4 regions of the Blautia faecicola genome follow, and region 3 is predicted to be linked to each of the others. Evidence: predicted binding sites of a transcription regulator. Region 3 holds the regulator's gene; each other region holds the start of a gene.
What was found. The regulator HrcA, encoded in region 3, represses chaperone genes, less so after heat shock. The targets are predictions, from matches to a motif close to TGTTAGCACTCNNNNNNNNNGAGTGCTAACA.

Region 1 (5,962 bases), 2.3 Mb from region 3:
CCTTGGGCGGGCAGATGCGATGATGAAGGATTTTGCGAAGACATTTCAAAAAAACCGGGCATCAATCAGGCAAAGCCGGGGGAATACTGGAAAAAGCAGTATGCGATTCTGATCGGGTAGAGCGAGGAAGCTGAGAAAAATGTATTTGCAACAGAAAAAAGAGTGTCAGATGTAAGAATCCGACACTTTTCTGTTATTTTCAGAAAAAATATACAGAATATGGTTGTTACATTACTTATTAATGATTGAAGTTTAATTACAGAAATTACAAGGAGGTTTTTCATGGGAAGAATATTTTATGTGAGCAGCATGCATGGAGATGATACAAACAGCGGACAGACACCGGAGGACGCGTTCCGCAGTCTGCGAAAGATTAATCAACTGGAGATCCAGCCGGGAGATCAGATCTTTTTGGAACGGGGATCTGTATTTATCGGGGAGTATCTGCACTTGTATGCAGGGGGAACCAAGGAGGCACCGGTTGTCGTAGATGCATACGGCGAGGGTGCGCTGCCGCGGATCGAGGCAGACGGAAACGGGATCTGGTATCAGAACTACGGTGGACATCTGGACAATGTGGTACATACCTGGAAAGGCTATCTGTCTTCCGCGGTTCTCTTATACGATGCAGAGTACATTTCCATCCGGAATCTGGAAATCACCAACAATCCCTGCATCAAAAATGAACGCCTGAACCAGGCAGATCGCATGAACCGCACCGGTGTATCCGTGATCGCACAGAATCACGGAACCCTGCATCAGATCGAACTCGATCACCTGTACATCCATGATGTAGAGGGAAATATCTACGACAAACATCTGAATAACGGCGGCATCTACATGTCCGTCTCCCGCCCGGACGACGAAGAAAAGACCGGAATCGCCCGCTATGACGGTATCCACATCCATCACTGCAAAGTCGAGAACTGCCGCAGATGGGGAATCGCCGCGGGATATACCTACCAGCATGATAAATTCACGACCCTGGAACTGCCAGATGAAGTGGTGAAAACCTACGGCTCCACCAATGTCGTGATCGAACACAACTTTGTCAAAGATATCGGCGGAGACGGCATCACACCGATGTACTGCTTTGAACCGTTGATCCAGTATAATATATCCGAAAATATCGCCGTAGACATCCACCCGGATCTGTACAACGAAGAGGGAAACCGTGGCGGCATGACCGCAGCCGCCATCTGGCCATGGAAATGCAAAACCGCCCTGTTCCAGTACAACGAAGCCTACAACACCGTCTACAACCAGGACGGACAGGCATGGGACGCTGACTCCGGCGACGGAACCATTTACCAGTACAACTACAGCTGCAACAATGGTGGTGGCTGTGTGATGTTCTGTGAGGGCGAGAGCGTCAACAACACCTTCCGCTACAACATCAGCCAAAACGACGGAACCGGCATCCTGACCCCGGTACGAAACGTGGACGCGAAAATCTACGGCAACATCTTCTATATAAAAGAAGGCGTAGACTTCATCCGTCACCGGATCTGGGGCGATACGATGATCGAAGGCGGCGGAATCGAAGTCACCGACAACACCATCATCTACGCCGGAAACGAACCAAAAGAAGAGTCCTGGAACTACAACAGCCCAGACGCCCACTACCAGAACAACACTTATGTAAACTACAAAAACACCCCGGAAGGCGACCCAACCCCAACCCGCCTCTCCGATGCCACCACAATCCACCCAACCCCCGGCACCGCCCCGGAAACCACCGACGGCCACAGCCGCATGTACAAAGGAAACAAAGCCTTTGACGGCTACTGCCTGAAAAAAGACGGCACAGACATCCTGAAACGGTAATTCCTTCAAGCCTGTAAGATATGACAGATACTTTCCGTCATACCTTGCAGGCTTATTTAAATTACGCGAGCAACGAGCCAAAGTTTATGCTTTGATTCATTTTCTCCATGAAAAACCACAGTCACAGCCAATACCCAGCGAAAGAGGCGGAGCAGGTCAGAGGGCAGCAACACTTTGTTGCCCTGCCCACGTTGCAGCCCCTGACCTGCTCCGCCTCTTTCGCGTCCGTCTGGAAAAGTCCCCCTTTTCATCTTGGTAGCGACACAAAATCTTCACAAAAAAATTAGCACTCCCTCTTGACGAGTGCTAACACATGTGTTATAGTACAACTAGAACAAAGGAAGAGAGAAATAAATAAGAAAACCCCATATATCCAATGTTCAAACCAACAAAACAAAAACAGTAATCAATTCACCTGACACAGGTGGAATTCATAGAAGGGAGAAATGACTTATGTTAATGCCTAGTATTTTTGGAGAAAACTTTATGGATGATTTCTTTGGAGTTCCGGAGAGAACCTATACAAAGAGTGCACAGAACACCCTGATGAAAACCGATGTAGTAGAAAACAAAGACGGATTTGACGTATCCATTGACCTGCCGGGATTCAAGAAAGAAGATGTAAAAGGAGAAGTGAAAGACGGCTACCTGATCATCACCGCATCCACAAACCAGAATAAAGATGAGAAAAACAAAGATGGCAAATACATCCGCAAAGAAAGATACAGCGGAACCTGCCAGAGAAGCTTCTATGTAGGAGACGATATCACGCAGAACGACATCAAAGCAAAATTTGAAGACGGTGTCCTGAAACTCGAGATTCCGAAAAAAGAAGCAAAACCAGAAGTAAAAGAAGCAAAATACATCTCCATCGCATAAACATGCAGGAAGATGAACATAAAACTAACGGCGGGCGCGAACCGGGCGTCCGCCGGAACTTAAACTGTGCGCTCAAGACTGTGAAATCGAGTGAACAGAACCAAAGGAAAATAAGAGGGTCACAAGACCCGTTCACTATAGAGATTACCACAGAGGGACAGGACAAAATACATATCCGGAGTCTCTCTTTTTTAATATACAGGAAATCAGCACTTAGAAACACAGAGTGTACCAGGTTCCAAAGGAGGTGGAACAAGTGGAAAAGAAAAGAGATTACTACGAAGTGCTTGGCGTAAGCAAAGATGCAGAAAGTTCGGCAATCAAAAAAGCCTACCGAAAACTGGCGAAAAAATACCACCCGGACACCAATGCCGGTAATGCAGAGGCAGAAAAACGATTCAAAGAAATCTCAGAAGCTTATGCAGTATTAGGCGATGAAGAAAAGAAAAAATTATACGATGAATTCGGACATATCGCTTTCGAGCCGGGATTCAATGCGGATGCTGCGAGAGCACAGAAACAATATGGATATGGAAACTTCGGCGGTGGAAACGGCCAGAATGGTTATCGGGAGTACCATTTTACCGGATCCGATGGAGATGATATCTTCGGAGATCTGTTTGGAAATATGTTTCGTCAGGGAACAAAAGGCGGAAACTTCCACAGCGGAGGATTTCATAACGGCAGCGGATTCTATCAGCAGTTCCATCAGGGCGGAAACGATGGATTCTATGGTAACCATGGATTTCACGGAACCTATTCCGAAAAAGGGGAGAATCTGGAAGCGGAAATTTCGCTTACCTTTGATGAAGCGGCATTTGGCTGCGACAAGATGATCACACTGCAGGAAGCCGACGGCAACCGCACCCTGAAAGTGCACATTCCTGCGGGAATCGATACCGGACAGAGCGTGCGGCTGCGTGGAAAAGGTCATCCGGGAATCGGAGGCGGTGAACCGGGTGATCTGCTCCTGAGAGCAAAAGTCGGAACAAAACCGGGATACGAACGGAAAGGTGCCGATGTCTATACCACCGTCAATATCCCATACACAACTGCCGCTCTCGGCGGAGAAGCCAGAGTATCCACATTATACGGGGATGTCAGTTGTAAAATCAAAGAAGGGACCCAGTCGGGCAGCAAGATTCGGCTGCGTGGAAAAGGAATTGTATCCATGAAAAATCCGAACGTCCACGGCGACCAGTACGTCACCGTCCAGATCCAGGTACCCCGCCACCTGAACCAGCAGGCACGCCGGAAACTGATGGAATACAAACAGGCTTGCGGATAAAGAAAGCAGACAGGAATAACTTTGAACAGTTGTTACTGTCTGCTTTTTGCATGTGTTGTGCCGCATTTCGGGTGCGTTCCGGTTTGAAAGCAGAAAACAGACAACGAGAGTCTACGAGATGCAGTTTACAAAACATCATTTCTGAGCTATCCTATAGAAAGAAAAATAATAAAAAGTAACTATCCAGTAGATAGCATAACGATGAAGATACTGAACAGTTGCGAAAAGACAATCAGGAGGAAGCAACATGGTAGGTCCGGAAGGAACAAAACGAATATCCAAAATAGATACATACCTGAACGTAGCCGAAGCATTTGCCTATCGAAGCACCTGCATCAAACGAAAATACGGTGCCGTGATCGTAAAAGACGATGTGGTAATCTCCACCGGCTACAACGGCTCCCCGCGGGGTTATGACAACTGCTGTGACCTCGGCGTATGCCCAAGAATCCAACTCGGCATGCACCAGGGCGAAGGCTACGGTCTCTGCCGCGCCATCCACGCCGAACAGAACGCCCTGTTAAACTGTTCCCGCGAACAGACCATTGGCGCTGACCTCTACCTAGCCGGCATCAACCCCGGTGACAACTCCATCCACCGCGCCAAACCCTGCCCTCTATGCTCCCGCCTCATCATCCAGGCCGGAATCCAAAATGTCTACCTCCGCGTAGGCGCCAAAGCCGGCGAGTACGAAGTAGTCCCAGCCCAAAATCTGGTGTGGCATCTGTAAGACAAAACTACCGCAGGGAAATATAGGTATAGAAAAAGATAAAAATAAAGAAAAATAGAAGCTGGTAATTATCCAGAAAAGATATGCTACAAAGATGGATAGAACGATCCAACACTGTACAAAAAAATGTCAAAAAGGATATGAATCCGCTCTGTTTTGCTACTATCCAAACAAAGACAGGCACGCAGAAGCAACTATAAAGTGTCCATTCAATCTTTTATGCATTATGAGTTTACATAAAACACCCCTACAGGAAATAGTCTGTGCCAGTAACGTCCAATGCCCAGGAAGCCCGCGATCTCTCCTCGGTAAGCGCGAACTTGTCGAGTACGAGTTTGAGACTACAGGCTCAAACCGAACGCAGACCTGAGCGCGCACCGAGGAGGGATCCACCCCCTCTCCAACAAACTCATCCTTTACTGCGGAATCCGAGCCTTATAATAAAGCGGCGACAACCCAAAATACTTTTTAAACAACTTACTAAAATGATAAGCATCCTCATACCCCACAGTCATCGCCACCGCCTGAATCGACTGCTCCGGGTTTTCATCCAGCAATTCCCGGGCCTTTTGCATCCGCAGGCTGATCAGATAATTGATCGGCGTATCCCCCGTCTCACTCTTGAAAATCTTCGAAATATAAAAAGAACTCAGATACATATTTGCCGCGATCTGATCCAGCGAAATCTTCTCTTTATAATGTGTCTCCATATAATGCATAATCTGCTGAGCCACATACTTCTTATTTACCGACTTGAACTCATACCGTGGCGCATACTGATGTTTTGCATCTTCCTCAAGTTCCTGTTTCTGATATCTGCAAAGCAGACAGATTACCTGAATCAGATAGGACTTCAGCATAAAATACCGCCCCGGCCGGCAGGTCTTCGACTCCTGTTCCATCAGGTTACATAGCCGAAACAACGGTTTTTTATAACTGTCCGGCAATGTTGTCAGCAACTGATAATTTTTAAAAAGAGGAAAATGTCCTCTGGTACATCCGGCAAATTCCACATTTGAAAAAGCCAGATAAAATTTCCGGGCAGAAGTTTCGGCTGCCGGAAGGCTCTGGTGATATGTTCCGGGATTCAGCAAAATCACGGACCCTTCTTCCACATCATACAGCTTCTCGTCTATACGAAATGTTGTTTTCCCTTTCAGTATAAACACAAATTCAATAAAATCATGACAATGATAATTCATCTCAGGCTCTGTTCGAAGCAGATTACAGCAGAACAG
Region 2 (5,962 bases), 330 kb from region 3:
AGCCGTCTTTCCGCATACTCCGCGCTTTCCGGTACATCCATTGCATCCTGCTGTCTGCTCACACTGAAAACAAAACATATTTTTCTCCATTTTTTGTACTCCTTTTATCAGTTTTTTTATCGTTTTCTTTACTTTTACCTTATCTATCTCATAAGTATCCCTAATTTTTCTGCTTTTATCCTTCGTACTATGTCTCTCGCACAGATATCCTCACAGATTACACCGTTTGGTTTTTCCCATCCGTCTGCCTGGAAAACGTTCTGCCCGTTACTCCCGGATCGTACCGTCAGTTCCGACCGTGATCACCTGCCATGGCAGCCGTTTTCCGCTCGCTTCAAGGGCACGTTTTGCCGCCATCTCAAGTCCTCCGCAACATGGAACCTCCATGCGGACAACAGTGATACTCTGCACCGCATTCTGCCGGATGATCTCTGCCAGTTTAACGGCATAATCGGTGCTGTCAAGTTTCGGACATCCCACCAGCACCACACGGTTTTTTAAAAATTCATCGTGGAACTTCGCATAAGCGTACGCTGTACAGTCTGCCGCGATCAGCAGGTTCGCTCCCTCATAAAAAGGTGCATGCACCGGCAGTAATTTGATCTGTACCGGCCACTGACGCAGACGGGAACGCTCCGCTTTCGCCTTTTCTTCTTTATTTTTCAGCACTGCCGCCTCGTCATAAGCTTCCGCTTCCCGTTCAATAAAATGAATCGCATCCATCGGACATGCCGGAAGGCAATCCCCCAGTCCGTCGCAGTAATCGTCGCGCATCAGTTTTGCTTTCCCGTTTACCATACCGATTGCCCCTTCGTGACAGGCCTTAGCACAGGCGCCACAACCGTTACATTTATCTTCCTCTATCTGAATCACTCTTCGGATCATATTCGATTCCTCCTTATTTTCTGTATGCACTCCTGAAATCTCTCTATATCTGATTTTACACAAATGCATTTCTGTCTCTGTTATGCTGTCCTTCTTCTCTTTGCAACAGCTCCCTTGCGTTTACAAACAGAGGATACTATAATATCAGATAAAAATATGTTGTTTTAACCACAAAAAGGAGAAAAAATGGATTTTCCAATATTAAAAAAAATCCCCCTGTTTTATGGTGTGAAACCGGAGGAAATTCCGTCTATTCTGCATTGTCTCTCCGGACAGATCCGGTCGTTTTCCAAAGGGGAAATGATCTTTTGTGCCGGTGAATCTATTACCTCTGTAGGAATCGTACTGGAAGGTTCTGTTCATATTGAAATTGACGATTTCTGGGGCAGTAAAAATATCCTGAATCACGTCGGATCCGGACAGCTTTTCGGCGAAGCCTACGCCTGTTCCCCTTCGGAACCGCTGATGGTCAATGTCGTATCTGTCACGCCCAGTCAGATTTTATTTCTGGATGTTCCGAAGATTTTGCATACCTGTGAAAAACCATGCAGCCATCACCAGCAGATGATTGAAAATCTGCTTCGCATCATGGCAACCAGTAACCTGCAGCTTTCCCGCCGGATCCTGCACACCACACCAAAAACCATCCGTGAACGGCTACTCGCCTATCTTTCCTATCAGGAACTGCTCATCGGCTCACCTGAGATCACCATCGCCTTCAACCGCCAGCAGCTCGCTGACTATCTCAGCGTAGACCGAAGTGCGCTTTCGAAAGAAATTGGGAAAATGCAGAAGGACGGGCTGTTGGAAGTGAAAAAAAATGAATTTGTCCTAAAAAACAGAGAATAAAGAATAGGATGCCGTGTGCATCTTCGCAGAGTGTTCCCGATTTACTGAAAAACAGTTTTTGTAAGACACTAAACAGGGCGAATCGCTCTTTCGAACGATTCGCCCTGTTTGTGTTTTTATTTACTTGATTTTTGTATTATTCAGCCTCTTCTGCTGTCTCCGGTTCCGGTACACTGTTGTGAACTGCGGTGCAGGATACAACAACTGCTTCCGGATCTGTTTTCAGATCGATGTTCGGATTCTTGGCGATCTCCAGATCTTTGACTTTGATCACATCACCGATCTTCATCTCACCGACATCCACCTGAACTTTATCCATCAGGTCAGCAGGCAGTGCCTTATAAGAAATCTCTTCCAGATCTTCCTGCAGAACACCTGCCTCTACTTTCTCATGGTTGAGCAGAACGATTTCCGCTACGGAATGTACTTTCTCGGTACTTACCAGTGCCTGGAAATCAATCTCATCCACGCGGTTTGCCATTGCATTGTAATCAACCTCTTTGATCAGTGCATCGTAGGTCTTGCCGTCTACTTCCAGCATAACCTGACTTCCTTTGTTGTCCGTTTTCAGCAGCTGATCTACTGCCTTTTTCGTCATCTGGATCGGAAGAGATCCTTCAATCTCTCTGCCAAACAGATTACCTGTGACATAGCCTTCTCTTCTTAATTTCTTTGCTTTGACGTCCATGCTTCTTTTTTCAGCTTTTAAAGTATTCATTTATCTTTTCCTCCAAACTGATTGCTTAGCAGCCTTCTACAAAGAGGTTTTGTTAAGTATTATATATAAATGTGCTACCGTCTGCCATTCGGCAAACCGTATGGTTAATAGTTACCCGATTCAGATATTATCCTTCAATGGCAATATATTTGTTTTCTTCCACTGCCGGTTTTGCTTCTTTCTTCGGAACGAACAGTTTCAGAATACCATGTTTGAATTCGGCTTTGATCTCATCCGGATCTACTTCCTCTCCCACATAGAAGCTACGTGTGCAGGCACCTGCATAACGTTCTTTACGGATATATTTTCCGGTTTCTTTTTCTTTCTCATCTTTATCAAGGCCTTTGGCTGCCTCGATGGTCATATAACCATTTTCCAGAGAAACCTTTACTTCATCTTTGGCAAATCCCGGAAGATCTATTTCAAATTCATATCCATTGTCTTTTTCTTTGATATCGGTTTTCATCACATGTCCGGCTCTTCTGCCGTACAGTTTTTTCTCTGCTTTGTGCAGTTCCTTGTCGGTATCGAACGGAAAATAATCATCAAAAAAGTCATCAAACAAATTCTCTCCAAAAATACTAGGCATCAACATAAGTCATCTCTCCTTTTTATTCATCATGTATTATTACCTTGTTTCTTTGGAACTGGGATGCTTCAGGAGCTTTCGAACTTTTTCTTCGTTCTTTTTGTTCCCTTCCTTTGTTCTAGATGTAATATAACACTTCAATCAGCACTCGTCAAGGGGGAGTGCTGATTTTTTTTGTGAAGATTTTGTGTCCTTCTAAAATGAAAAACGAACTTCCGCCCTTACTTTGTTTGCCGCAACATCAAGGTAGAAGTTCGTCTTTCAATTAGTTATCAGGTCTTCGTATGCCGATTTACATATTTCGCCTTATATTTTGAGTACACGATCGTCTGGTCTTTATACAGCCCGTAATATCCGGACACTGCATAGCTGACCGCCACAGCCAGCAGATAATATGAAACGCCCTGGAAGCCAAACAACTCAAAGGCTATCAGTATAGAAGTAACCGGGCAGTTCGTCACACCGCAGAACACAGCAGTCATCCCGGCGGCTGCACTTAAAGACGGTGAAAATCCCATGATCTGTCCTGCCAGACAGCCAAAGGTGGCACCAATGGCAAACGAAGGAACAATCTCCCCCCCTCGAAAACCTGCACGCATCGCCAGTGCTGTCAGAAGCATTTTCCAGAAAAAGTCAAAGGTCTGCGTCTGTCCATGTTCCACTGCCTGCTCGATCAGCTGATTACCCGCACCCATATACCGGTCTGTCCCAAGGATCCAGTACAGGACTACTACCAGACAGCCCGCCGCGAAGACACGCAGATATGGATTTTTCAGCCATTTATCATATCCCTTGCTCACATATTCCAGCAACAGACAAAAAAGGATACTGACTGCACCGCAGCCTACGGCGATGATGCCCATTTTAATCCCGTTTTCCATCGAAAATGCCGGGATTCCCGTGACATGAAAGTTCTCCGGATGGATTCCGAAACTTCCCGCAAAATCATAAGCAACCAGCGATGCCACCACACAGGGCAGCAAAGCCGCATAGTACATCACACCTACGCTGACCACTTCCATGGCAAATACCGCTGCCGCCATCGGCGTACCGAAAACAGCCGAAAACGCAGCACTCATCCCGCACATAACGATCACATGGCGGTCTTCCTCATCCAGATGGATCCACCGTCCCAGTTGATTTCCGATACTTCCTCCAAGCTGGATCGCCGCACCTTCCCGGCCTGCTGAGCCACCAAGCAGATGTGTCAATGCTGTAGCGATAAAAATCAGTGGTGCTGAACGAAGCGGGACCTCATCCTGCGACCGGATCGTAGAGAGTACCTGGTTTGTTCCTCTGTCCTCTTTTCCAATCTTCTGATATAAAAATACAATCAACAGACCACCAAAAGGCAATAATAAAACAACCGCCGGTCTGTCTGCCCGAAACTGTGTCACCCAACTCAGACACCCGGCAAATAAACTGCTGGCACCGCCAACCACTCCACCGATCAGAAGTGCCAGCAGGATCCATTTGACAAAGTTGCTCATATCCTGCTGTATCCGTTTTCCATAATAATGTGACATCACTTCCAGACGGTGATGTCCCTTTTTCATAGGTTCCATATATTCCCCCGCTTCCCTTTTCCTCTTTCGTATTTCCGCCTCATTTTCCCGGAATCATACTTTCTTTCAGTATACGCTATCCCTGTATATTTTTCCAGCGCAATGAACTTTAAATATCATGGAAAATTGGTTCACTGGCGCAATTATTGATATGCAGTGCAACGAAAAAACAGGGCGAAGCTGCTTCCCTCTCAGCGTTCGCCCTGTTTTCTCTTATTTCTTTTACTCCCTCACATCACTGCCTGATCCCCTTATGCGTAGATTCCCTCAGAATCTGTAATCTCGTACTCAAAAGTCTTCAGATTTGCGCGCAGTGTTGCACTCTCGCCCTGGTTTGTCCAGATGAAGGTAATGATTTCATCTTCTGTGGATACTGCAAGTTCTGCATCAAAGCCGAACGCTTTGGATACGTTTCTAAAATGCAGAAGTTTCAACTGTTCTTTTACGATATCTGTCTTCATCAGTTCTTCGATCTGTGCTGCGGACAGATTGGTACGATTGATTTCTTTATGACCGCCGGCACCGGCACGTTTAACAGCCTCGTGGTCGTTCTTGCCAGCGAAAAGATCCAAGTACCATACCTGCGGTTTTCCAGGCATGAACATCTGCAGTGCTCTGGCCATAAGCATTTTTTTGTCATCTTCGCCCAGTGCACTGTAATAAGTTGCATTTACCTGATAATATACATTTTTCTGACCATGAAGATCTTTCACATATCCGCCTCTTGCAACAACAGTGTCGATGATCTGCTGGATTCTTTCTTCCGGGATCAGCCCCTTCAGATCCAGAAGCGGGATTCCATCGTGGCAGCCCAGCATGTTGACTACATGGATTTCTTTTTCCATCAGTTCTTTTGCCCATTTTTCCAGAGTGGAACCGTTGCCGCTTTCCAGTGCATCGATGATCATTCCCGGAAGGAAGAAATCGTAGGTCATGTAACCCTGTTTTGCAATCTGTTCATAGTTCTTCTCTCCGTAGCTTGCATGGATCTCCGGAAGCAGCGTCAGGTTATATTTGTCTGCCAGTTTGCGGACTTTTTCCAGTAGTTCCCAGGTTCCCGGCTCATTCAGGAAGTTTTTCTCACCCGGCTCCTTCGGCGCATAGGCAAATGCATCCAAACGGACGATCTTTGCACCGTATCCAGCCAGTGTTTTCAGAGTATTCTCATAGAACTCCCATACCAGCGGGGATTTGATGTTCAGATCCATCTGTCCTAGGTATTTTCTCTTGCTCTCCAGCAGTTCCACAACGCTGTCCTTACAGCTGTCATCGATGGTGAGTTCCGCCGGTTTCTTACCTGCTGCGATCTCTTCGTTGACTTTCTTTGCGATCAGATCTGCCTTATAATACTGCACG
Region 3 (5,962 bases):
CTCTGGAAGATCGGATGACGGGCTACCTGTACTTCTACCAGCAGATCGCCTCTCGGTCCGCCATTGGTTCCCGGTTCTCCTTTTTCACGAATACGGATGCTCTGTCCATCGTCGATACCTGCCGGAATAGATACCTGGATCTTCTTTCTGCTTGCGGTAAATCCGGTTCCACGGCAATCCGGGCATTTGTCTTTGATGATCTTACCGGTTCCTCCACAGTCCGGACAGGTCTGTACGTTTCGTACCATACCGAACATGGACTGCTGTGTATAGGTTACCTGACCGGTTCCATGACATTTGCTACAGGTTTCCGGAGAAGTACCCGGTTTTGCACCGGTTCCGTTACATTTGGTACAGGTATCTTTCAGTGTCAGTTCCAGTTCTTTTTCGCAGCCGAAAACTGCTTCCTGGAAAGTAATATGAACAACCGCACGCAGGTTTGCTCCACGCATCGGACCGTTGTTCGCTCTGCGGCTTCTTCCGCCGCCGAACAGATCCCCGAAAATATCGCCGAAGATATCGCCCATATCTGCGCCGTTAAAGTCGAATCCACCGAAACCGCCACCCTGACCGGCTCCACCATTTTCAAATGCTGCATGACCGTACTGGTCGTATGTTCTTCTCTTTTCCGGATCGCTCAGTACGCTGTACGCCTCTGTCGCCTCTTTGAATTTTGCTTCTGCTTCTTTATCCCCTGGGTTCATATCCGGATGATATTTTTTCGCCAGTTTCCGGTATGCTTTTTTCAAGGTCGCATCATCAGCTCCGCGCTCTACACCCAGAACCTCATAATAATCTCTTTTCTCTGCCATTTTCTTTCACCTTATCGAAACGCCTCGTACCCCTGGGGGATACAACTGCGGAATTATCAAACTAAATGATGTTGGGGTCAAAAAATATTTTGACCCCTTTGATACCGGATTGTTCCGTACTTCGTACTCTCACAATCCTCAAAAACATTCGTAATCCGCTCATTTTTCTTCGAAAAATAGCTACTTACTCATGTTTTTGGCGGGTTAAAAGTTCAGAAATCTTCCTGCAAGCAAGCTTGCGTCAGATTTCCGACCTTTTAACCCTGGTATCATCACATTATGGGGACGGTGATCCTTCCGGTATCCCCGTCCCCTGAACTTACTTACATGAGTTTTGCAACCGTTTGGTAAGCATTTTTATTCGCTTTATTAAACTTCTTTGTAGTCAGCGTCTACGACATCATCGCCGTAGCCTGCTTCGCTGGATCCCTGAGAAGCACCGCCTGCTGCACCGTTCATGTCCGGACCTGCACCCTGAGCACCTGCTGCTCCCTGTGCCTGCTCGTATACTTTTGCGAACAGTTTCTGTGCGCTTTCCATCAGTTTTTCTTTTGCAGCTTTGATCTCTGCAACTTGCTCATCTGTCATGTTATCTACAGGAGCCTTTGCAATCAGATCTTTCAGAGCTGCCAGATCAGCTTCTACTGCTGTCTTATCGTTGGCATCCAGTTTGTCACCTACTTCTTCGATGGCTTTCTCTGTCTGGAATACCATAGCGTCTGCATCGTTTCTTGTATCGATAGCTTCTTTTCTCTTCTTATCCTGTGCTTCGTACTCAGCAGCTTCTTTTACTGCTTTGTCGATATCGGAATCAGACATATTGGAACCAGCTGTGATAGTAATGTGCTGTTCTTTTCCTGTTCCCAGGTCTTTTGCAGATACATTTACGATACCGTTGGCATCAATATCAAAAGTTACTTCGATCTGCGGAACACCTCTTCTTGCTGGCGGGATACCATCCAGACGGAACTGTCCAAGAGATTTGTTGTCTTTCGCAAACTGTCTCTCACCCTGTACGACGTTGATGTCTACGGCTGTCTGGTTATCTGCTGCTGTGGAGAAGATCTGGCTCTTCTTGGTCGGGATGGTTGTATTTCTCTCGATCAGTCTGGTTGCGATACCACCCATTGTCTCGATAGACAGTGACAGTGGAGTTACATCCAGAAGCAGGATATCGCCGGCACCGGCATCGCCTGCCAGTTTACCACCCTGTACGGAAGCTCCCAGAGCTACGCACTCATCCGGGTTCAGGCTCTTGCTTGGTTCATGTCCTGTCAGCTGTTTTACTTTATCCTGTACAGCCGGGATACGTGTAGAACCACCAACCAGAAGGACTTTGCTCAGTTCAGAAGCGGTCAGTCCTGCATCTGACAGTGCTCTTCTTACAGGTTCTGCTGTCAGTTCTACCAGATCATGTGTCAGTTCATCGAATTTTGCTTTTGTCAGGTTCATATCGAAGTGTTTCGGACCTTCTGCTGTAGCTGTGATGAATGGCAGGTTGATGTTGGTTGTTGTAGAAGAAGAAAGTTCTTTTTTCGCTTTCTCTGCTGCTTCTTTGATTCTCTGCAGAGCCATCTTATCCTGAGACAGGTCTACACCTTCTGTTCTCTTGAACTCTGCCAGCATGTAATCTGCTACTTTCTGGTCGAAGTCATCACCACCCAGACGGTTGTTACCTGCGGTAGACAGAACTTCGATAACGCCATCACCGATCTCGATGATAGATACATCAAATGTACCACCACCTAAGTCGTATACCATGATCTTCTGTTCCTGTTCGTTGTCCAGACCATATGCCAGAGCTGCTGCTGTAGGCTCGTTGATGATACGTTTTACATCCAGACCTGCGATCTTACCTGCATCTTTGGTTGCCTGACGCTGTGCATCGTTAAAGTAAGCCGGAACAGTGATAACTGCCTCTGTTACTTTTTCACCCAGGTAGTTTTCTGCATCGGATTTCATCTTCTGCAGGATCATAGCGGAAATCTCCTGTGGAGAATATTTTTTGTCATCGATGGTTACTTTGTAGTCAGTACCCATATGTCTTTTAATAGAAGAAACTGTTTTATCTGCGTTGGTTACTGCCTGACGTTTTGCAGGTTCACCTACCAGTCTTTCTCCTGTTTTTGTAAATGCTACTACAGATGGTGTTGTTCTTGCTCCTTCTGCATTTGTGATAACGGTTGGTTTTCCACCTTCCATAACAGCTACACAGCTGTTTGTTGTTCCTAAGTCAATACCAATGATTTTTCCCATGACTGTTTCCTCCTCATGAATTATAATCTTAATCTATATTCTGATAATTGTTAGTTGGCTACTTTTACCATGCTGTGGCGGACTACACTGTCTTTGTACATGTAACCCTTCTGGAACTCTTCTACTACGATGTTCTCTCCGACTGTTTCATCTTCCACATGCATCACTGCATTGTGAAAATCCGGATTGAATTCATTTCCTACAGCTTCAATGGCTTTTACTCCCATGCCATCCAGTGCGGTGAGGAACTGTTTGTAGATTTTTTCCATTCCCTGTACGAAAGGATCTTCTTTGTCTTCTGCGACATCCAGACCTCTTTCAAAGTTATCGACTACCGGAAGGATCTTCTCGATCACATCCTTGGCTCCCACAGCATACATACCTGCTTTTTCTTTTTCGGTACGTTTTCTGAAGTTTTCGAACTCGGCCATCTGGCGTTTTACGCGATCGGTCAGTTCTTCGATTTTTTCATCTTTTTCATCTTTTTTATCTTTTTTCTTTTTTCCAAAAAGTTTTTTCTCTTTGGTCTCTTCCACTTCTTCGCTTCCTGCCTGAGTTTCAGGAGTTGCTTCGGTGACTTCGTCTTCAGCTGCCTCGGTTTCTTTTACCTCTTCGGCTGTCTCCTCAGCAGTCGTTTTATTTTCTTCTGTCATCTCTCACATTCCACCTTTCTACGGCTTTTTGAATATGTTGTCCAACTGGACTTTCAATGTTTTCAGATTATCTACTACATTTTCATAATCCATTCGCTTCGGTCCGATAATTCCTATCGTTCCTTTCATTCCCTCTCCCAGATCATACGATGCGGTAACTACGCTGCAGTCTTTCATGGTCTGTATCGGGCTTTCATTTCCTATATATACCTGAATTCCTGTATTCTCTCCGGAATCAGAAACGGTATCTTTAATCATCTCAACCAGTTCCTGCTTATCCTCAAATGCGGATATCAGCTCGCTGGCTTTACTGCTGTCTGCCAGTTCCGGATACTTGAAGATGTTGGTCGCTCCGCTTGTATATATCGGAACTTCCTCATCGTCCACTGCAATGGCATCTGCCACCGCATCTAATACGGTACTTACCACGCCGCTGTGGACACCTGCCTGTTCTTTCAGCTTCGTGATCATGCCAAGACTGATCTCTTCGATCGTCAGGCCATTCAGCTGTGTGTTCAATAACAGGTTCAGTTTCAGGATCTGTTCATCATCGATCGTCTCATCCAGATTCACGATCTGGTTCTTTACCAGGTTGCCTTCCACAACGATCACCGCCAGAAGCTGTTCTTCGTTCAGCTTGGATAACTGAATGAACTTTACTTTGTTGTGATGATAGGTAGGACCGGTAATGAGCGTCGCATAATTCGTATTGGATGCAAGCACCTTGACCACCTGTTTGAGCACCCGTTCCATCCGGTCTGTCTTCTCGATCATGATTTCCTTCATCTCGGAAACTTCCTGATCTTTTTCTTTCATCAGTTCATCGACATATAACCGATAACCGAGATCCGATGGAATCCTGCCCGCTGAGGTGTGAGGCTGTACGATGTATCCCAGATCTTCCAGATCCGACATCTCATTTCGAATGGTGGCAGAACTCAGATTCAAATCTGTGTATTTGGAAATGGTTCTCGAACCAACCGGCTCACCAGTTTCCAGATAGGTCTGGATAATCGCTTTTAAAATCTTGCGTTTTCTTTCATCCAAATCCTGCATCTTCTCTGCCTCCTTCTTTGTCTTTTTGTTGTGTTAGCACTCGTTTAAGTGGAGTGCTAACATCTATGGTTTAAAGATAGCACTGCCTCTTTTATTTGTCAATGGGTATTTTGAAAATTTTTGTTTTTTCTTGGATTTCTTTTCTTATTGGTGTTTTAAGCTGGAAATTTTCTCCTGTGTTTTTCTCTTACTTTCGTTTTCTGGAAGCCTCTGTGTTCTCATACAAGCATAGTTTTGACACATTATTCACTCACGTAAGATGACATATACTTTATGCTTTGCAAACTTTTCTCGTTATCGCAACAATCGCCGTGTTCTCACACAACCAGGTCTTTGACTCGTTGCTCGCGTAAACGAGAAAAATACGCTTCACGAATTTTTCTCGTTATCACGGCAGTCGCCAAGGTCTCATGCAAGCATGGACTTTGGCTCGTTGCTCGCGTAAAATAAAAAGAAAGAATCTCCTGCCGAAAATGTCCTCTCACACATTTTGAGGATATTTTCCCAGAAAATTCTTTCTTTATATAAATACAGATTTTTGAGTCGTACTCTTACTTGTCCAGTTCTTCCAGATTCTTCTTCAGTTCAATCATCTGGTCACGCAGCTCGGCTGCCATCTCGAAGTTCAGGTCGGCTGCTGCCGCTTTCATCTGTTTTTGTACTTTTCCGATCAGTTCTTCGAGTTCCTTGCGGCTCATGGATTCCATATCTTTTTCCAGCTTCTTCTGCGTCTTTGCCACTTCTTTGGATATGCTGATCAGATCCCGGACTGCCTTTTTGATCGTCTTCGGTGTAATTCCGTGTTCCTTATTATATGCTTCCTGTAGCTCTCTTCTCCGAAGCGTCTCATCGATCGCACGGCGCATGGAATCGGTGATCACATCGGCATACATGATGACATGTCCCTCTGCATTTCTGGCTGCGCGACCGATCGTCTGGATCAGAGAAGTTTCCGATCGCAGGAATCCTTCTTTATCCGCATCCAGGATTGCTACCAATGAGATCTCCGGGATATCCAGCCCTTCTCGAAGCAGGTTGATGCCGACCAATACATCGAAGACATCCAGACGCATATCACGGATGATCTCCGAACGTTCCAGCGTATCAATATCGGAATGCAGGTATTTGACACGGATACCCAAATCTTTCATATAATCGGTCAGTTCCTCTGCCATTCGTTTGGTA
Region 4 (5,962 bases), 1.5 Mb from region 3:
CATCTATGCTATAATCGATGTAAAGTGTGATAAGTGTGGGCAAAAGTTCTGCACAAAATATTATATGATTAGGAGAAGTGTCTATGAAAGCCAGAAAGAAAAAAGCGGCCCAGAGAGCGGCGAAGAGAACAACAGAAATCACAGAAAAAGTTGCAGCAAATGCAGAAGATAAAAAGGCAGAAGTAGTAGACTCAACAGAAAAGACAGCAGCTGCACAGGACACAACCAAAAAAGAAGTGAAAGCAGAGCCGGCCAAGGAAGAGAAGAAGCCGGAAGTGAAAGCAGAACCGGTCAAAGAGGAGAAAAAAACGGAAGCGAAAGTTGAACCGGTCAAGGAAGAGAAAAAGCCGGAAGTGAAGGCAGAACCGGTTAAAGAGGAGAAAAAAACGGAAGCGAAAGTTGAACCGGTCAAGGAAGAGAAAAAGCCGGAAGTGAAAGCGGAGCCGGTAAAAAAAGAAACAGAGAAAGCAGAGAGCACAAAAGAGCTGGAACAGGAATTCGAGAGACGTATGGCGCATCATTACGATGAACTGAAATGGCTGTACTGCGAACTGTATGAAAACCGGATGGATATGTTTGAAGATCTGTGTAAGAATCTGAAAAATATCTACATGGATAGAAAACCAGATCTGAAAAAGCAGGACAGAGTCAGAGAGCAGAATCCGGAATGGTATAAGAAAAATGATATCCTGGGAATGATGATGTATGTCAATGCATTTGCAGGAAACTTAAAAGGTGTGAAGGAAAAACTGGATTATGTACAGGAATGTAATGTCAACTACCTGCACCTGATGCCGTTACTGGAGTCTCCAGAAGGAAAGAGCGACGGCGGATATGCGGTCAGCGATTTCCGAAAAGTACAGCCGGAACTGGGTACCATGGAAGATCTGGAAAGCCTGGCAGACGAGTGCCGGAAAAAAGGCATCAGCCTGTGTATGGATTTCGTCATGAACCATACATCCGAAGATCATGAGTGGGCAAGAAGAGCCAGAGCCGGAGAACGCGAATATATGGATCGGTACTATTTCTATGATAATTACGATGTACCGTCTCAGTTTGAGCAGACCGTTCCGCAGGTATTCCCGACAACTGCACCGGGTAACTTCACCTGGCTGGATGATATGAAGAAATTCGTTATGACGACGTTCTATCCATATCAGTGGGATCTGAACTACTGGAATCCGGTAGTTATGAATGAAATGATCTACAACATGCTGAACCTGACTAACAAAGGTATCGACGTCATCCGTATCGATGCCGTTCCGTATATCTGGAAACAGCTGGGAACCAACTGCAGAAATCTTCCGCAGGTACATAATATCGTCCGCATGATGCGTATGATCTGTGAGATCGTGTGTCCGGGTGTACTGCTTCTTGGTGAAGTTGTCATGGAGCCGGAAAAAGTCGTTCCTTATTTTGGTTCTGTAGAAAAACCGGAATGCCATATGCTGTATAACGTAACAACCATGGCAACAACCTGGAATACTGTAGCGACGAGAGATGCGCGTCTGCTGCGCCAGCAGATGGATATCATCAACCGTCTGCCAAAGGACTATGTATTCCTGAATTATCTGCGTTGCCATGACGATATCGGCTGGGGACTGGACTATGGATGGCTTGGACAGTTCGGTATCGATGAAGTGGCTCACAAGAAATACCTGAGTGATTTCTTCACAGGCAATTATGAAAATTCTTTTGCAAGAGGAGAACTGTACAATGCAGATCCGACTTCCGGAGATGCCCGCCAGTGTGGTACAACCGCTTCTCTGTGTGGTATCGAGAAAGCTGCCTATGAGAGAGACGAAGAGGCAACAAAGAGAGCAATCCGTTACGATCTGACACTGCATGTGTATATGCTGACGCAGTCCGGTATCCCGGTTATCTACAGCGGGGATGAGATCGGTCAGGAAAATGACTATACTTACCATGAAAATCCGAAAAAATGGGATGATTCCCGTTACCTGCACAGAGGAGATTTCCGGTGGGATAAAGCGGAACTTCGTCACACCAAAGGCACGATTCCGGGAGAAATGTTTGAAGGACTGGACAAGCTGGAGAAAATCAGAAAATCTCATCCGGTATTCGAGAGCACTGCGGACTGCAGAACCGTGGATACCTGGGATGATTCCATCCTTGGTCTGATCAAAGAAAAAGACGGAGAAAAACTGGTAGCTCTGTTTAACTTCAGCGAGTATGACAAAGTTGCATGGATCAACGAAGAGGACGGCATGTATGAGGATCTGATCAGCGGCAGACAGATGGAAGCAAGAGGAGTTCAGATTCCTGCATTTGGCTGCTACTGGCTGCTGAAGAAATAGGTATCCGTATGACAATCAGTGAGATTGCAAAACTGGCTGGCGTCTCAAGCGCAGCGGTCTCCCGTTACTTAAATGACGGGAGTCTCAGCCAGGAGAAACGGCAGCGGATCGAGAAGGTGATCCGGGAGACCAATTACCGGCCGTCGGAGTATGCCAGAACGATGCGGACGAAAAAGAGTAACCGGATCGGCGTACTGGTTCCGCAGATCGATTCCGAGGCAGTGCCGAAGATCTTATCCGGTATTTCGGAGCGGATGGATCAGAAGAATTATCACGTATTGCTGATGAATTCGAATCTGAGTCTGGAAAAAGAGATCGGAATCCTGGAAACATTTGAACAGAGCCAGGTGGATGGACTGATCTTTGTAGCTTCGATCCTTACGAAGCGCCACGAGGTGGCACTGGCACATATGGGTGTTCCGGTGGTGATCCTCGGACAGAAAAGTGACAGATATCCCTGTATTTATCACGATGATGAGGGCGCGGCATGTGCCATGATGACGGAACTTTTAAAGAGCGGCTGCAGGCATCCGGCATATATCGGTGTCGACAGGCGGGATAAGGCAGCAGGTAAGAGCCGTTATCAGGGCGTCTGTCGGGCACTGGAGACGTATGGACTTCATATGGATGAGATCGCATATCGGGAAGCGACATTCTCCGTGCAGGCAGGATATCAGGCGATGGAACAGATCCTTGCGGAAGAGAAGCGGCCGGATGGTGTTCTTTGCGCGACAGATATGATCGCAGCAGGTGTATTATCCTGTCTTTCGGAGCGGAAGATCGCAGTGCCGGAGAAGATGAAAGTTGCCGGTATGGGACACGGCGCTATCGCGGATCTTCTGTGTCCGCGACTTACGACGGTGCACTATCATTATCATACCAGCGGAAGGGAAGCGGCAGATCTGCTGCTGGATCTGATGCGGAAAAAGAAACCGCGGCAGGAAGCAAGGATGCTGGAATATGAGATAATCAGACAAAAAACGACATAATCGTTGGTTATTCAACACTCAAATACATACATGTAAAACTATTAGCACTCATTTGAAATGAGTGCTAATTTTTTTCTTGACATTTGGAAAATTCAGTATTAGTATTAAGGTCAGTGAAAGAGTTTTAGGTCTTTCAAAGAGAAAATGCAGGGAACGAAAGAGCCATTTAAAGAAAGCAGGTGGCTGAGTTCCGGTAAGAAAAGGAGTGTGTATAACCATGGGAGCAAAACATGGAAATCTTTCAATTAACAGTGACAATATTTTCCCGATTATAAAGAAATGGCTGTATTCCGATCACGATATTTTCGTTCGTGAGCTGGTATCGAATGGCTGTGATGCAATTACAAAATTAAAGAAACTGGAAATGATGGGAGAATATACTTTTCCGGATGATTATAAAGGAAAAATCGAAGTGATCGTCAATCCGGAAAAGAAAGCCTTGAAGTTTATCGATAACGGTCTTGGTATGACAGCGGATGAAGTAGAAGAATATATCACACAGATCGCTTTCTCCGGAGCAACCAAGTTCCTGGAGCAGTACAAAGACAAAACCAACGATGATCAGATCATCGGACATTTCGGTCTGGGATTCTACTCCGCATTCATGGTAGCAGATGAGGTTCATATTGATACGTTATCTTATAAAGAAGGTGCTGTACCGGTACACTGGGAGTGTGATGGCGGTTCTGAGTACGATATGCAGGACGGCGACAAGACAACCGTTGGTACAGAGATCACCCTGTTCTTAAACGAAGACAGCCTGGAATTTGCCAACGAGTACAGAGTCCGTGAAGTTCTGGAAAAATACTGTTCCTTCATGCCGACCGAGATTTTCCTCTCCAATGAGAACGCTGAACAGGAATATGAGACGATCGATGAAGCCGATCTGCGTGACGATGATGTTGTCGTAGAACATATTCATGAGGATGCGAAGACCGAGGAAAAAGAAAATGAAAACGGAGAAAAAGAAGTTGTAGAAGTTTCTCCGGCAAAAGAAAAAGTAAAAATCAACAAACGTCCGGTATCCATCAGTGATATTCATCCGCTGTGGATGAAACATCCGAATGAGTGCAGCGATGAAGATTACAAAGCATTCTACCGGAAAGTATTTATGGATTATAAGGAGCCTCTGTTCTGGATCCATCTGAACATGGATTATCCGTTTAACTTAAAAGGTATCCTGTATTTCCCGAAGATCAACACCGAGTATGAGTCCATCGAAGGAACCATCAAACTGTATAACAACCAGGTATTTATCGCCGATAATATCAAAGAAGTGATTCCGGAATTCCTGATGCTGTTAAAAGGTGTGATCGACTGCCCGGATCTGCCGCTGAACGTATCCAGAAGTGCTCTGCAGAACGACGGATTTGTCAAGAAAATCTCTGATTATATCAGCAAGAAAGTCGCTGACAAACTGACCGGTATGTGCAAGACAGCCAGAGAAGATTATGAGAAATACTGGGATGATATCAGCCCGTTCATCAAATTCGGATGCATCAAAGACGCAAAATTCTCTGACAAGATGGATGATTATATCCTGTTCAAGAATCTGGACGGCAAATATCTGACACTGAAAGACTGCATCGAAGAAAATAAAAAACCGGAAGCAGAAGCCGAGAAACCGGAAGAAGAGAAAAAAGACGGCGAGCAGGCGGAAGAGAAAGAGCCGGAGAAGACAACCGTTTATTATGTATCTGACGAAGTACAGCAGAGCCAGTACATCAACATGTTCAAGGAACAGGGTATGGATGCAGTAATCCTGAAACATAATATTGATACTGCTTTTATTACCCATGTGGAACAGAAACATAACGATGTAAAATTCCAGCGTATCGATGCGGATCTGACCGAAGACTTTAAAGAAGACGGTGAAGATCTGAAAGAAATGACTGAAGAGCTGACTGCAACCTTCAAGAAAGCGCTGAACAATGAGCAGTTGGATGTGAAAGTAGAAAAACTGAAAAATGAAAATATTTCTTCTATGATGACCCTGTCCGAGGAAAGCCGCCGGATGCAGGATATGATGAAAATGTACGGCATGGATGCCAATATGTTTGGTGGAGCAAACGGAGCCACACTGGTTCTGAATGCAAATCATCCGCTGGTAAAATATGTGGCTGAACACAAAGACGACGAGACCAATGTTCCGCTGATCTGCCAGCAGCTGTACGATCTGGCTATGATGGCTCACAAACAGCTGAGTCCGGAAGAAATGACACAGTTTATCGCCAGAAGTAACCAGATTCTGCTGGCACTGGCAAAATAAAAGGAAGCCGGAGGTAGTGGTATGACGATTGAAGAATTAAGCAGTGTATTACAGATGCAGGAAGAAATCCTTCAGTTTTCCAGTTTTACGAATGCAGATGCATGGGAACTGGGGAATCTGATCGTGGCAGAGGCAGCAAAAAGAGGTGCGGCAGTGCTGATACGGATCCGCTTAAACAACGGCTATACCGTATTCCAGTATGGTATGGACGGCACAAATCTGTACCATGAACAGTGGCTGACCAGAAAAGAAAATACCGTGCGCCTCACCGAAAAGAGCAGTCTGCGGATGTACATGGATCTGAGAGAGCGGGGAGAAACCCTGGCAGACAGACTTCTGGATGAGAAAGAGTATGCAGCCTGTGGCGGCGGATTCCCGATCCGTGT

Region 1: ETP43_RS14010 (Hsp20/alpha crystallin family protein) is a predicted target of HrcA. The motif match lies at 2,109-2,139, and genes of this name have one in related genera.
Region 2: ETP43_RS01905 (Hsp20/alpha crystallin family protein) is a predicted target of HrcA. The motif match lies at 3,181-3,211, and genes of this name have one in related genera.
Region 4: htpG (molecular chaperone HtpG) is a predicted target of HrcA. The motif match lies at 3,347-3,377, and genes of this name have one in related genera.

What each region holds. Positions count from the first base shown of each region.
Region 1 is NZ_SDKC01000001.1:3,113,315-3,119,276, reverse strand. It holds gene ETP43_RS14020 (aldose 1-epimerase family protein) at 1-120, shown strand, start outside; gene ETP43_RS14015 (polyhydroxyalkanoate depolymerase) at 283-1,827, shown strand; gene ETP43_RS14010 (Hsp20/alpha crystallin family protein) at 2,281-2,706, shown strand; gene ETP43_RS14005 (DnaJ C-terminal domain-containing protein) at 2,963-3,994, shown strand; gene ETP43_RS14000 (deoxycytidylate deaminase) at 4,242-4,724, shown strand; gene ETP43_RS13995 (AraC family transcriptional regulator) at 5,141-5,962, opposite strand, start outside.
Region 2 is NZ_SDKC01000001.1:467,413-473,374, reverse strand. It holds gene hcp (hydroxylamine reductase) at 1-90, opposite strand, end outside; gene ETP43_RS01920 (ATP-binding protein) at 268-885, opposite strand; gene ETP43_RS01915 (Crp/Fnr family transcriptional regulator) at 1,072-1,734, shown strand; gene ETP43_RS01910 (50S ribosomal protein L25) at 1,871-2,452, opposite strand; gene ETP43_RS01905 (Hsp20/alpha crystallin family protein) at 2,580-3,047, opposite strand; gene ETP43_RS01900 (chloride channel protein) at 3,314-4,606, opposite strand; gene ETP43_RS01895 (alpha-amylase family glycosyl hydrolase) at 4,858-5,962, opposite strand, start outside.
Region 3 is NZ_SDKC01000001.1:794,389-800,350, reverse strand. It holds gene dnaJ (molecular chaperone DnaJ) at 1-812, opposite strand, end outside; gene dnaK (molecular chaperone DnaK) at 1,182-3,068, opposite strand; gene grpE (nucleotide exchange factor GrpE) at 3,119-3,721, opposite strand; gene hrcA (heat-inducible transcriptional repressor HrcA) at 3,740-4,777, opposite strand; gene uvrB (excinuclease ABC subunit UvrB) at 5,329-5,962, opposite strand, start outside.
Region 4 is NZ_SDKC01000001.1:2,302,762-2,308,723, reverse strand. It holds gene ETP43_RS10370 (alpha-amylase family protein) at 510-2,318, shown strand; gene ETP43_RS10365 (LacI family DNA-binding transcriptional regulator) at 2,327-3,307, shown strand; gene htpG (molecular chaperone HtpG) at 3,525-5,576, shown strand; gene ETP43_RS10355 (heme-degrading domain-containing protein) at 5,598-5,962, shown strand, end outside.